4 regions of the Micromonospora trifolii genome follow, and region 4 is predicted to be linked to each of the others. Evidence: riboswitches for the same ligand, from Rfam matches in the RefSeq annotation. Region 4 holds a riboswitch; each other region holds the start of a gene.
The links. Region 4 has a riboswitch for cyclic di-AMP ahead of ACQRWP_RS30800 (coiled-coil domain-containing protein). Riboswitches for the same ligand answer to the same signal wherever they lie in the genome.
Positions count from the first base shown of each region.

Region 1: it holds a riboswitch for cyclic di-AMP, as region 4 does, so the genes downstream of both, ACQRWP_RS04810 (C39 family peptidase) here and ACQRWP_RS30800 (coiled-coil domain-containing protein) in region 4, are expected to answer to the same signal.
Region 2: it holds a riboswitch for cyclic di-AMP, as region 4 does, so the genes downstream of both, ACQRWP_RS20350 (coiled-coil domain-containing protein) here and ACQRWP_RS30800 (coiled-coil domain-containing protein) in region 4, are expected to answer to the same signal.
Region 3: it holds a riboswitch for cyclic di-AMP, as region 4 does, so the genes downstream of both, ACQRWP_RS28560 (NlpC/P60 family protein) here and ACQRWP_RS30800 (coiled-coil domain-containing protein) in region 4, are expected to answer to the same signal.

Region 1 covers NZ_CP191526.1:1,048,776-1,051,976, forward strand. Annotated here, with positions in the region: gene ACQRWP_RS04805 (hypothetical protein) at 1-433, shown strand, start outside; cyclic di-AMP (ydaO/yuaA leader) riboswitch at 718-859, shown strand; gene ACQRWP_RS04810 (C39 family peptidase) at 1,093-1,941, shown strand; gene ACQRWP_RS04815 (hypothetical protein) at 2,014-3,048, opposite strand; gene ACQRWP_RS04820 (alpha/beta fold hydrolase) at 3,196-3,201, shown strand, end outside.
Region 2 covers NZ_CP191526.1:4,407,902-4,411,102, forward strand. Annotated here, with positions in the region: gene ACQRWP_RS20340 (HelD family protein) at 1-527, shown strand, start outside; gene ACQRWP_RS20345 (cation diffusion facilitator family transporter) at 634-1,551, shown strand; cyclic di-AMP (ydaO/yuaA leader) riboswitch at 1,697-1,828, shown strand; gene ACQRWP_RS20350 (coiled-coil domain-containing protein) at 1,834-2,898, shown strand; gene ACQRWP_RS20355 (hypothetical protein) at 3,039-3,201, shown strand, end outside.
Region 3 covers NZ_CP191526.1:6,135,006-6,138,206, forward strand. Annotated here, with positions in the region: gene ACQRWP_RS28555 (N-acetylmuramoyl-L-alanine amidase) at 1-1,262, opposite strand, end outside; cyclic di-AMP (ydaO/yuaA leader) riboswitch at 1,498-1,633, shown strand; gene ACQRWP_RS28560 (NlpC/P60 family protein) at 1,647-2,687, shown strand; gene dcd (dCTP deaminase) at 2,761-3,201, opposite strand, start outside.
Region 4 covers NZ_CP191526.1:6,601,547-6,604,747, reverse strand. Annotated here, with positions in the region: gene ACQRWP_RS30810 (copper-translocating P-type ATPase) at 1-8, opposite strand, end outside; gene ACQRWP_RS30805 (YibE/F family protein) at 377-1,747, shown strand; cyclic di-AMP (ydaO/yuaA leader) riboswitch at 1,914-2,044, shown strand; gene ACQRWP_RS30800 (coiled-coil domain-containing protein) at 2,049-3,068, shown strand; gene ACQRWP_RS30795 (carbonic anhydrase) at 3,125-3,201, opposite strand, start outside.

The DNA of each region.
Region 1 (3,201 bases), 1.7 Mb from region 4:
CTTCGCGGGCGCCGGGGCGCTGCCCACCCCGCAGACCCCGCACACCCCCGCCGAGTACGCCGCCCGGGAACGCTATCTGCACCGGGCGGCGATGGCGGCGTACTGGCGGGGCGACCTGACCATGGCACAGCTCGGCGACGTGTTCGGGCACCGGCGCGGCTGGGATCCCCGGCGACACCCGGTCGAGCAGGAGGTGCTGATCAGCCGGGTGATCCGGGACGCGCGGCTGGCCGACTACCAGGCGGCCGCCGACCGGGAGCGGGCCGCCTGGCGCGACGCGGAGTTGGCCGCCGAGTCGGCTCGTGCCCTCGCCGAGGAGGCACACGCGGCGGCGGCCCGGCTCCGCCCCACCCCGGTGCCCGCGCGTCGGACGGTGGCCGGGTCGTTGCGTCCCGCCGTCGTGGCACGGTGGCGCCCGGCCCGGGTGGGTTGAGCCCAATCCGTGATGTGAGGCCGGTCACCCGATTGCGAAATCGGACGTCCGGCGCGATCGGCGCCATTGTTCCCGCGATTACCGTCGCGTTGTTTGCGGCCTGTCCGGTTGTCGCCCGTAGGCGTCGCCGTAACCGGTTGTCCCATCGAGTCACATCATCGGCAATACGCGCAGAAATTGTCGCGCCAATTGGGGTTTACGCAGGTGAACCTGGCTTGGCAGGGCGCTGAGACGCCAGTAGTGTCGTCCCGTCCGGTGCGGTAACCGATCGCAAGACGCGACGCCGCATCGACCCGCTTAATCGTGATCAACGAGCCGGGGACCCATCAGTAAGTCTGGGGTGAATCCGCGAGCCACGGCCCGCGGTAGGGCGATCTTCCCGCCCGAATCCGTCAGCTAACCCGGTAGGCGGTGTCGGAAGGAGTCCCATCCTCGTGCAGCACCTTTCCACCCCTCGGTTGTTCCCTCGCCTCCACGGCGCGGCGGTGCACCCGCTCATTCGTCCAGTGACGGTGAGCTGACCCCCCGGGTCATCGCCTTCCCCGCCCGGCCGCGCCGGGCGTTCCCCTGAGCGGTTCACCATCCGCGGACCACGGTCCGCGCGCTGGCGCCTGCCCGGATGCCGGTCCGGCCCCGGTGTGCCGCTCTCCCCCCGATCCGTGGAGGACCCCGTGAAGCACACCCTGAAGCGTCAGCTCCGCCGCCTCGCCACCGAGCGCCCGTACCAGATCGTTGCCGCCTCCGCCGCGGCCCTCGCGATCGCCACCACCACCGGCGCCCTGCTCACCACTGCCGACGACGCCCCGGTCGGCCAGCGCACCGCGACCACTGTCGCCGAGATGCGCAGCGACGTCGCCGCCTCCCGCGGCGAGGTTCGGGACGCGTCCCCCTCGGCCAGCGCCGCGCCGACCACGGCCGGCCCGGCCACCAGCGCCGCGTCGCCCGCCGCCAAGGCCAGCAGCAACCCGGACCTGACCCGGAAGCCGGAGCGGCCGAAGCCGCCCGCGACCAAGGTGCTCGACTACGACTACGAGGCGCAGAACACCTACTACAACTGCGGCCCGGCGGCCACCCGGAACGCGCTCAGCGCGGCCGGCATCGACCGCACCCAGGAGGAGCTCGGCGCCGAGCTGGGCACCACCGAGATGGGCACCAACTCGGCCGAGGACACCACCCGGGTGCTCAACGCCGAGGTGAAGGGCTCCCCGTACCGGACCCGGATGTTCCCCGGCGCGCCCAGCCCGGCTCAGATGGACCGGCTCCAGGCCGACGTGGTGAAGGCCATCACCGACGGCCGGGGCGTGGTGGCCAACGTCGTCGGAGACGCCACCGACACCGACGGCAGCTGGCACTCCTACGGCGGCGGGCACTACATCGCCGTCGTGGGCTACAAGGACAACGGTCGCACCGTGCGGATCGCCGACTCGGCGAACCCGGCCGACCCGTCGTACTGGATCACCACCATCGACCTGGCCAACTGGATCACCAGCCGGGGCTACTCCGCCTGACCCGGGCACGCTGACCGCCGCGGGCGCCATCCCCCACGAGGGGCCGGCGCCCGCGGCGTCTTCGTCGACGAGTCAGTACGCGATGAAGCCGTACAGCGCGAGATGGTTCGACTTCGTCCCGCCGACCGTGTGGTCGATGGTGGACGGCTGCACGCTGCCCTTCACGAAGAGATAATCGATCTTGCTGGAGCCGTTGGTGGCCTTCGACCCGTAGCCGGTCATTCCATAGCCGCTCAACGTGCCGGGGGCGATGCCCGTCCGGTTCGCGTCGATGCCCACCACGCGGATCGTGGAGGCGTTCAGCAGGCTGGTCGCGTCCGCGCCGAGGTGGATGCCGGTGTTGGCGATGCCCCGATCGCCGTCGCCGGCGCAGGCATTCTGCCGGTTCTCCTGGGGCAGGTGCATGGTCGCGGCGAACACGCTGGTGCCGGTCGCCTTGATGGTGAACCGGGCCGCGATGGCGCTGGTCCGCTTCCACTTGTAGAAGTCGGTGCTGTCCGGGTCGCTGTTCGGTGGCTTGTACAGCGTGCATCCGGCGCCGTCGGCGTACGCCGTGCCCGGCCTGAGCCAGCCCGCGCTCCAGTACTTCGAGATGTCGCCGCTGGCCAGGCTCAGCGTCCGCGTGTTCCAGATGATCCCGTTGGTCTGCTTCTTCTTGAGATCCCCGAGCGACTGCGAACTGCACTTGTGCGTGCTGCCCCACGGCTCCGGGTCACTCCACGCCACGATCGCCCCGTAGGTGCCCGCCGGGTAGCCGAACTTCGCCGACAGTTGGTCGGCGTACGCCTCGGCCTGGCCGCTGCCACGCACCTGCTGCACGATCAGGATGTCGGGCGGCGCCACACCGCTGGTGCCGGTGCGACCAGCGTCGTCGACCAGGATCGAGCTCAGGTGGTCCGGCCCGGAGATCCGGGTGCAGCTCCCGTCGGAGTTGTTCACCACCAGGTTCTCGATGTTGTTGTTGTAGACCCGCAGGACCCGGTCGGCCGCCACTGCCGCCCCGCCGTTCGGTGTGGTGACATCCGCCGGTGTGCCCGGTGCGGCGTGCGTCGGCGACGCGCCGAGCGCGACGGCTGCCAGGGCTGCGACCAGTGCTGATCCGGACATCCTGAGCACTGTGGCTCCTTTCCGCGACGGGATCGACGGATGGCGGTCCCGGTTCAGGTCGCGAACTCTACAGTGGATCTTCGTGTCCCGGGGGTGGCGCGGGTGACGGCTCTCGTACCAGGCCGTGAACCGTGGGAGACTGCGGCCGTGGTG
Region 2 (3,201 bases), 2.2 Mb from region 4:
CCGCGCAGACCGCGTGGACCGGCGATCCGGAGGAGCTGACCCGCGCCCGCGACCAGGCGCTGGGCCGGCGCAAGCGACACGACTTCACGCTCACCACGAACTACCGCAACTCGGCGGAGATCTTCGCGGTGGCGGCGGCGGAGATCCGCCGGCTCTACCCGGACCTGCCGCTGCCGACCGCCGTGCGCTCCACCGGCGTCGAGCCGGTCGAGCTGGTGGTGCCCGCGACGGGTTTGGAGGCCGCGACCGTGGAGGCCGCCGCCGGCCTGCTGGCCGAGGTGGAGGGCACGGTCGGGGTGATCACGCCGGTCCCCCGCCGGGACGAGGTCGCCGGTTGGCTCGGCGCGCTCGGAGCGCCGAGGTTGCAGGTGGTGACCAGCCTGGAGGCCAAGGGCATGGAGTACGACGGGGTGGTGCTGGTCGCCCCGAGCGAGATCCGGGCGGATCCGGGCGCCGGGGTGCGCACCCTGTACGTGGCGCTCTCCCGGGCCACCCAGCGGCTCACCACCATCGACCCGACCGGCTGACGTGTGCGGACCGCCGCCAGCGGGAGGCGCTGCCCGCACACTTGCACACATTGCGATGTGAACATATATTTGACCGGGTCCCGACCAGCGGCGGAAGGTGGTTCTCGTGGGCGCAGGTCATGACCACCACCATGGGTCCGTCGCCAATGCCGCACACCAGCACCGAGGTCGACTCTGGGCGGCATTCGGGCTGCTCGCCACCCTGATGGTGGTCGAGGCGGTGGTCGCCCTGCACACCGGCTCGCTCGCCCTGCTCTCCGATGCCGGGCACATGTTCACCGACGTACTCGGCATCGGGATGGCGCTCGCCGCCATCACGGCGACGCGGCGGGCCACCGGCGACCCGCAGCGCACCTTCGGGCTCTACCGACTCGAGGTGCTCGCCGCGCTGGCCAACGCTGTCCTGCTCTCCGGCGTCGCGATCTACGTGGTGATCGAAGCGATCCGCCGTTTCGGCGACCCGCACCACGTCATCGCCGGCCCGATGCTCGCGGTGGCCGTGCTCGGCCTGCTCGCGAACATCGCCGCCTTCGCGCTGCTGCGCGCCGGAGCCCGCGAGAGCATCAACCTCCAGGGCGCCTACCTGGAGGTGCTCGGTGACCTGCTCGGCTCGCTCGGCGTCATCGGCGCGGCGCTGCTCATCACCGTCACCGACTGGTGGTGGGCCGACCCCCTGGTCGCGGTCGCCATCGGCGTGTTCATCCTGCCGCGCACCTGGCGGCTGGCCCGCGCCGCCATCCGCATCCTGGTGCAGGCCGCCCCGGAGCACCTCCAGGTGACCGCCGTGCACGACCGGCTGGCCGCGGTCCCCGGTGTCGTCGAGGTGCACGACCTGCACGTCTGGACGCTCACCTCGGGCATGGAGGTGGCCTCCGCTCACCTGACCATGGCACCCGGCGCGGAGGTCGGCGCGGTGCTCACCGCGGCGCGCACGGCCCTGCACGACGACTTCCGCATCGAGCACGCGACGTTGCAGATCGAGCCCGGCGCCGCCTCCGGAGCGTGTGGCTCCATCGAGTGGTGACTGAGGCTTTTCGGAGCATTCCTCGGCTTTAGCGGTAATTTTCCGTGGTGACGCACGCACCGTCCGTCACATTGGCTGCAGCGGCCCCATCGGCACCGGTAGGCTCGGTCCCGGCCTCCACCAGGCGGCGCCCTCCCGGCGCCGGTGGTGGTCGCCGCCTAATCGCCCAGCTGGGCGAACCGGGGAACCATGTTCCTGGGGTGCATCCGCGTCAGCGGTAGGGATCTTCCGTCCCGAACCCGTCAGCTAACCCGGTCGGCGGCTGACGGAAGGACATGCGCAGTGGCACCAGCACGACCACCCGCCGCCCGACTGGCGGCCCTGATCGTCGCGATGTTCGCCCTCGGCGTCGCGCTTCCGGCCGGCACCGCCTCGGCCGCTCCCCCGACCGGCCTGCGGGCCGCCGCACCCGACTCCGACGAGGAGGGCGGCACCCCGGCGTTGCGCGCCCAACTCGAGGCGGCCAGCAAGGGCTACCTGGACGCGAAGCGCGCCCTGGACACCTCCGTGCAACGGCAGAAGCAGCTCGTCACCCAGCTGAAGACCATCGAGGTCGAGATCGACCAGCGCAATGGCAAGGTCGGCGAGATCGCCGAAGTGGCCTACCGCACCGGCCGGCTCGGTGCGATGTCGGCGCTGCTCAACAGCAACACTCCGGAAGGCTTCATGGACCGGGCCGCCGCGCTGGACGCGGTGGCGGCCAACGAGGACCGGGTGCTGCGCGACCTGCTGGACAGCAAGGACAAGGCCAACCGCACCCGGGTCGCCCTGGACGGCGAGATCAACGAACAGCGCAAGCAGGTCGCGGTGATGGCCAAGCGCAAGGAGCAGGCCGAACGGGCCCTGACCGTGGCCACCGCACCCAAGCCGCAGACCACCGCCGACACCGGTTCCAACCGGGGCACCTCCAGCGCCAACGCGACGGCCGCACCGCGCAACTCCGACGGCTCCTGGCCCTCCGAGTCGTGCAGCGTCAACGACCCCACGCCCGCCAACGGCTGCATCACCCCACGCACCCTGCACGCGCTCAACCAGGCCAAGGCCGCGGGCTTCACCCGGTACGTCTCGTGCCACCGCCCCAGCGGCTCCGGTGAACACCCGAAGGGCCGGGCCTGCGACTTCGCGGCGCAGAAGGGCGGCTTCGGCGGGAACGCCACCGGCGGCGACAAGACGTACGGCAACAACCTGGCCGCGTACTTCATCCGCAACGCGGACCGGCTCGCCGTGCTCTACGTGATCTGGTACAGGCAGATCTGGCTGCCCAGCAGCGGGTGGAAGTCGTACAGCGGGGCGCACGGCACCCCGTCCACCGACCACACCAACCACGTACACCTGTCGGTCTACTGACCACGCGATGTGATGCCTGTGAGTCGTCGTGATGACTCACAGGCCTCACTGCGTCCAGGGCCGGGCTACGTCGCCGGGCGTACCCCTGATGTCGTCGCTCGTCGGACGACCCAGCCGCCGCCGGCGGGCAGCATCGCGGTATGCCTCGGATCCGACCCACCACTCGCAAGGCGCTGCTCACCCTGCACCTCGTCACCTCACTCGGCTGGCTCGGCGCCGACCTGGTGCTGCTCACCCTCGGCATCGCCGTGCAGCGGGGCGCCGACCCGGCGGTGGTCTATCCGGTCACGGCCCTGGTCGGCA
Region 3 (3,201 bases), 470 kb from region 4:
TCCCAGTACGGGCCCGGATCCCAGTGCATCCCCCGCACGTTCGAGGCGATGGTGCCGGGCACGTTGTCGTGGCCGATGATGTGCTGGCGGTCCAGTGGGATGCCCAGCCGCAGCGCCAGATGCCGGACCAGCTTCGCCGAGGTCCGGTACATCGCCTCGGTGTACCAGGTGCCCTGCGCCGCGAAGCCCTCGTGTTCCAACCCGATCGACTTCGCGTTGACGTACCAGTTGCCGGCGTGCCAGCCGACGTCCTTGGTCTTCACGTGCTGGGCGATGTGCCCGTCGACCGAGCGCAGCGAGTAGTGCCAGCTCACGTAGGTCGGATCCTGGACGAGTTTCAGGGTCGTTGCCCAACTCGCCTCGGTGTCGTGGATGACGATGTACTCGATCTTCTGCCGCGCGGGTCGGTCGGAGAGGTCGTGGTTGCCGTAGTCCCCGTCGCCGAACGCCTCGTAGGGCGCCGGGATCCACTCGCAGGAGATGGTGCGGGGGCACTCCACCCCGTCCGGGCGGGCCAACCGGCGCAGGCCCAGCCGGTCCAACCAGGAACGCTCGGGCCGCACCGCACGGGCCGGCAGGGTGATCCGCTGGCCGTCGTCGGTCACCCGGGCTTCGCCAGCGCCGATGGTGGTGAAGACCTCGTCGGCGAAGGCCGCCGCGGCGTCGGCGCTGTCCGCGCCCGAGTAGCGGGCCACCGCGCCGTACCAGGCCGCCGGGTCGGTGTCCGCGCCGACCGGCGCGCCCAGATCCCGTTGGTACGCGCTCAGCAGCGCGGCTCCACCCCGGATGTTGAGGCCCGCGTCGGTGCGCAGTGCCTCGGGGGTGGCGCCGGTCAGCGTGGCGGCGGCGTCCACGGTCTGCAACGCGGCGGTGGACGGCGCGGGGGCCTCGACCGGGCGGGGCGCGGGCACCCGGGCGGATCGGGAGTCGTCGCCACGTGGGTCCTCGGCACCGGCGTCGTGGTGGCCGCGCCCGGGTAGAGCGGCCACGTGCCGCGCGTCGGTCAGGTGCATCGGGCCGTAGCCGCCACTGGTGCTCGGTGTGCCGGCGTTGGTGTCCCAGCGCGACTCCAGGTAGGAGACGCCGAGCAGCACGACGGCCGGCACGCCGTACTCGGTGGCCGCGGCGGTGTACTGCTGCTGGCGGTCGGTCGTGGGCGCGGCGGCGGCCGGGCCGACGGAGAGTGGCACCGTGGTGGCGGCGGCGACCACGGTGGCGGCGAGCAGTGCGCGCCAGCCGGTCGACAGGGTTGGATGGTGCATCGAACCCCCTAGATTCTCGCGGAGTGAGGTCAGGTCACCTTCGCGCCACCCGGGAGGTTACGTCAATACCTTTCTATCTATCGAAGCATGAGGAAAGAATCCTTCACACACGGTCGGTGACCTCGTCCAATCCGTACGGAGTGTCACGGCCGCACGGGTTGCGGATCGGTAACAAGCGTCTCTACTCTGGTCATTCGTCGGCCCGACAGCAGCTCCGCCCAGCCCGGGCGGTAACGGACCGACACCGCCGAGTCGTTTCCGAACGAACCGGGGACCCAGGTCCCTCGGGGTGAATCCGCAGCCACTGCGGTAGGGCGCCGACTTCCCGCCCGAACCCGTCAGCTAACCCGGTAGGCGGTCAGGAAGAAGGAGTACGAGACCCCGGTGGCACTCCATGCCCCGCGGCCGTCGTCCGAGCGGTCGGCATCAGCCGGCCCGACGTCGATCGTGCCGCGCCCACGCTGGTCCCGCTTCACCACCGCTCTCGCCGCGCTGGCGGGCATCGCCGTCGTCCTGACCGGCAGTGCCACGGCGGCCCACGCCGACCCGTCCGTCGCCGAGATCGAGCGCCAGATCGACGCCGACTGGAACAAGCTCGAACCGATCATCGAACGACACAACGCCACCCGCACCGACCTCGCCGCGAAGCGCAAGCAGGCCGACGCGCTGGCCGCCGGGATCACTCCGCTTGAGCGCCAGGTCGACGCCGCGATGGACAAGGTCAGTGCTCTGGCCGTACGCGCCTACAAGGGTGAGAACGTCTCGACAGTCAACGCGGTGCTGGGCAGCCGGTCGCCCAGCGAGGTCGTCGGCCAGCTGGAAATGCTCGACCGCTTCGCGCACAACCAGCAGAAGGACGTACGCCAGGTGGCCGACCTGCGCGACCAGTTGGCCGCGCAGAAGGCGCCGCTGGACGAGATGGTGGCCCAGCTGACCCGCACCGAAGCTCAGCTGGCGGCGAAGAAGAAGCAGATCAACGACGAGATCGACCGCCTGCAGAAGCTGCGCCTCAAGGTGTACGGCAGCGGCGGCGGCGGTCCGCTGCGCCCGGCGCCCTGCCCGGGTAGCTACCCCGGCGGCGCCGCGGGCACCGCTGTCAAGTTCGCCTGCGCGCAGATCGGCAAGCCCTACGTCTGGGGTGCCGAGGGCCCGAACTCGTACGACTGCTCCGGGCTGATGCTGGCCGCCTGGGCGAAGGCCGGCGTGTCGCTGCCGCACAACGCCGCCGCGCAGAGCCGGGTCACGAAGAACGTCAGCAAGGGCGACCTGCGCCCCGGCGACCTGGTCTTCTACTACAGCGACATCCACCACGTCGGCATGTACGTCGGCGGCGGCTGGGTGGTGCACGCCTCGCAGGCCGGTCAACCGGTCAAGATGAAGAAGGTCGACGACGGCCCGATCCACAGCTACGGCCGCCCAGGCTGACCCCGGGTGACCGAAGGGCCCGTCGCGATCCGTCGCGGCGGGCCCTCGTCGTCTGTCTTCTAGCGGATGAACCTCAGCGGGTGGGCCAGGTGCGCCAGTGCTGCCAGGCGCGGCTGGGTGTCGGTCCCCGCTGGCCCTGGTAGCGCGAGCCGTAGACCACCGAGCCGTACGGGTGCTCGGCCGGCGAGGAGAGCCGGAAGATGCAGAGCTGCCCGATCTTCATGCCCGGCCACAGGGTGATCGGCAGGTTCGCCACGTTCGAGAGTTCCAGCGTCACGTGGCCGGAGAAGCCCGGGTCGATGAAGCCGGCGGTGGAGTGCGTGAGCAGCCCGAGCCGCCCCAGGGAGCTCTTGCCCTCCAGTCGGCCGGCGAGCTGGTCACCCAGCGAGATGACCTCCAGCGTCGAGGCGAGCACGAACTCCCCCGGGTGCAGCACGAACGGCTCACCGTCGGGGACCTCGACCACCGATGTCAGGTCGTCCTGCTGCATGGCCGGATCGATGTGGGTGTAGAG
Region 4 (3,201 bases):
TGCGGCATTGGTCCGGCGCGTCGCGGTCGGTCGGGGCCGGGCGGTGACGGAGCGGGCATGGCTCCAACATGCCGCCCCGGGGACCGCCGCGCCGGCGGTTCGGCCGCCCGACACTCCGCCACGACCTGCAACCCCCAGGAGGGCTGGCTAGCATCTCCCACGATGGCTCTCCGTATGCCGCTGCCGCTGCACAGTCGGGCACCGGCGCCGCCCCGTCGTGGCGTCGCCCCCGGCCGGCCGGGCCGAGCACTGACCGTCAGTGATCAAGCGGTCGTCAGGCAGCGATCCGCCCCGCCGTCCGCCGCGTTTCCACCGCAACGGTGAACCGCCCGGCCCGCTGACCCGTATCACGCACCGGATCGTTGGGAGTCTCGCCTTGGCCGCCGACCACACTCACTCTGCTCCGTCCGCCCCACCACGGGTGCGACGGATCCTCGTCGTGACGGTGGTACCCCTCTTCGTCGCCACCGTGCTGGCCGCGGTGCTGCTCTGGCCACGCGGCGGGTCACCGCAGACCGATGGTGGTGCGGACGTGCCGCGCTACCCCGGCACGGTCACCCGGGTGGTGAGCGAGCCGTGCCCGCCGGTGCCGTCGGCCCCCGAGGGCACACCGAGGGTCGGCGACGGGCGGTGCGGCACTGTCGACGTCCGGGTGGACGACGGGCCAACCGCCGGCCAGCAGGTACGGACACCGGTGCCCGACGGGCCCGGCGCACCCCGGGTCGAGGTCGGCGACGAGGTCATCCTGGTCGAGCTGGCCGACCCGACCGATCCCACCACCAGCAACTGGAACATCGCCGAGCACCAACGCGGCACCCCGATGGTGTGGCTGGCCGTGATCTTCGCGGCCGCGATCGTCGCGTTCGGGCGGTGGCGAGGTCTGGCCGCGCTCGCCGGGCTGGCCGCCAGCTTCGCCATCCTGCTCACCTTCGTGCTGCCGGGCATCAGCGCCGGCAGGTCACCGCTGCTGGTGGCGGTGGTCGGCGCGGCCCTGATCATGTTCGTGGTGCTCTATCTGACCCACGGGGTCACCGCACAGACCTCGGTCGCGGTGCTCGGCACCCTGGGCAGCCTGGTGCTGACCGGCGTGCTCGCCACCATCGCCACGGCCGCGACCCACCTCACCGGCTTCGGCAGCGAAGACGCCACCACCCTGTCGATGTTCCAGGGCGACGTGGACCTGCACGGTCTGCTGCTCGCCGGGATCATCATCGGATCGCTCGGGGTGCTCGACGACGTGACGGTGACCCAGGCGGCCACCGTCACCGAACTGGCGAACGCCAACCCCGGGCTGACCCGGTTGCAGCTGTACCGGGCGGCCACCCGGGTCGGCCGCGCGCACATCGCCTCCACTGTCAACACCATCGTGCTGGCGTACGCGGGCGCGTCGCTGCCCCTGCTCCTCCTGCTCACCGCCGATGCGCGGCCGATCGGGCAGATCCTCACCAGTGAGTTCCTCGCGCAGGAGATCGTCCGCAGCGCGGTCGCCACCCTCGGTCTGATCGCCGCCGTGCCGCTGACCACCGGGCTGGCCGCGGTGGTGACCGCCGCGGGGCGTACGGCTGCCACGGCGTCCACCGGCGCTCCGGCGTCCCGGCCCCAGCCGGACCGCAGCGAGGCACTGGCCGCACTCATCTCACCGCGAACGGCCGGCTCCGACGAACCGGACCAGACGCGGACCGCACCCCCACCCGAGGCCACCGAACGGTGGCCGCAGTCGAACAGGAGCACGGATACGGCATGGTGACACTCCTCAGCGTGACCAGATCGGGCATCCACCCTGAGAACCGCGTCACTGGTCACTCAACGCCATGGCGAATTGACGCTTTTGGTCGGCATCCAGGCGTAGCTCACCCGGTCGACTCTCGGGTAACCTCGCTGCCGGTTACCGATGAAGGCGCGAAGCGGCGCCTGCGGTGCCACCGCCCAATCGCCAGCCGGCGAGCCGGGGACCCAGGTACCTGGGGTGAATCCGCGTCAGCGGTAGGGGCCACTTCCGCCCCGAACCCGTCAGCTAACCCGGTCGGCGGTCGACGGAAGGGAACATTGTGACGGCACCCCTACGCCGCTGGTTGACTCCCGTGGTGGCCGTGATCGCCGCACTGACCGTGCTCGCCGGGCCGCTCCCGGCGCACGCCGCCCCGACGAACCCCACACCGTCCGGGCACGAGGAGGACGGCGAGCCCAAGCTGCTCAACGACGTCATCGAGCAGGCCAACCGCGACTACTCCGCCGCAAAGTCCAAGCTGGACAAGTCCAAGAAGCGGCAGGGCGAGTTGGCCGCGGAGGTCGACCGGGCCAAGGCCGACCTGGACGCGTTGGCCCCGCAGGTCGGGCAGATCGCCGCCCAGGCGTACCGGACCGGCCGGATCGGCGCGGTCGCGATGCTGCTGGAGAGCGAAGCGCCCGACTCGTTCGTCCAGCGCGCCGGGATGCTCGACGAGATGAACATGGTCAACGAGAAGAAGCTCTCCGAGGTCAACGAGGTGAAGGCCCGCGCCGAGCAGGCCAAGCTGGCCCTCGACACCGAGGTCCGCGAGCAGCAGAAGCAGACTGCCCTGATGGCGAAGCGCAAGAGCGAGGCCGACAAGGCGCTCTCCCTCGTCGGCGGCAAGGGTTTCACCGGCGGCCTGGTGGATGCCACCTCCAAGGTCGCGAAGATCGGCCCGGGTCGCACGGCCGACGGTGACTGGAAGCCCCAGTCGTGCAGCGAGAAGGACCCCACCACGTCCGGCTGCATCACGCCGCGCACGCTGCACGCGTACAAGGAGGTCAAGGCGGCCGGCTTCAACCGGTTCGTCGGCTGCTACCGCCCCGGCGGGCCGTGGGAGCACCCGAAGGGCCGCGCCTGCGACTGGTCGCTACAGAAAAGCGGGTTCTCCCCGTGGCACAACAACGACACCCGGACGTACGGCAACAACGTCGCCGCGTTCCTCATCCGTAACGCCGACCGGCTCGGCATCTACTACGTGATCTGGAACCGGCAGATCTGGTTCCCGGCCACCGGCTGGAGTTCGTACAGCGGGCCGTCGAACCACACCGATCACGTCCACATGTCGCTGCTCTGACCCGCACGATCCCCGTCGAGGGCCGTTCCGCGTGACGCGGAGCGGCCCTCGTCGCGTCAGACAGTGGCAGCCGCGGCTGGGTCGGTCGACTCGGGCGATCCGGCCGGGGTCTCCAACGTCGCGAAGCCAGCCG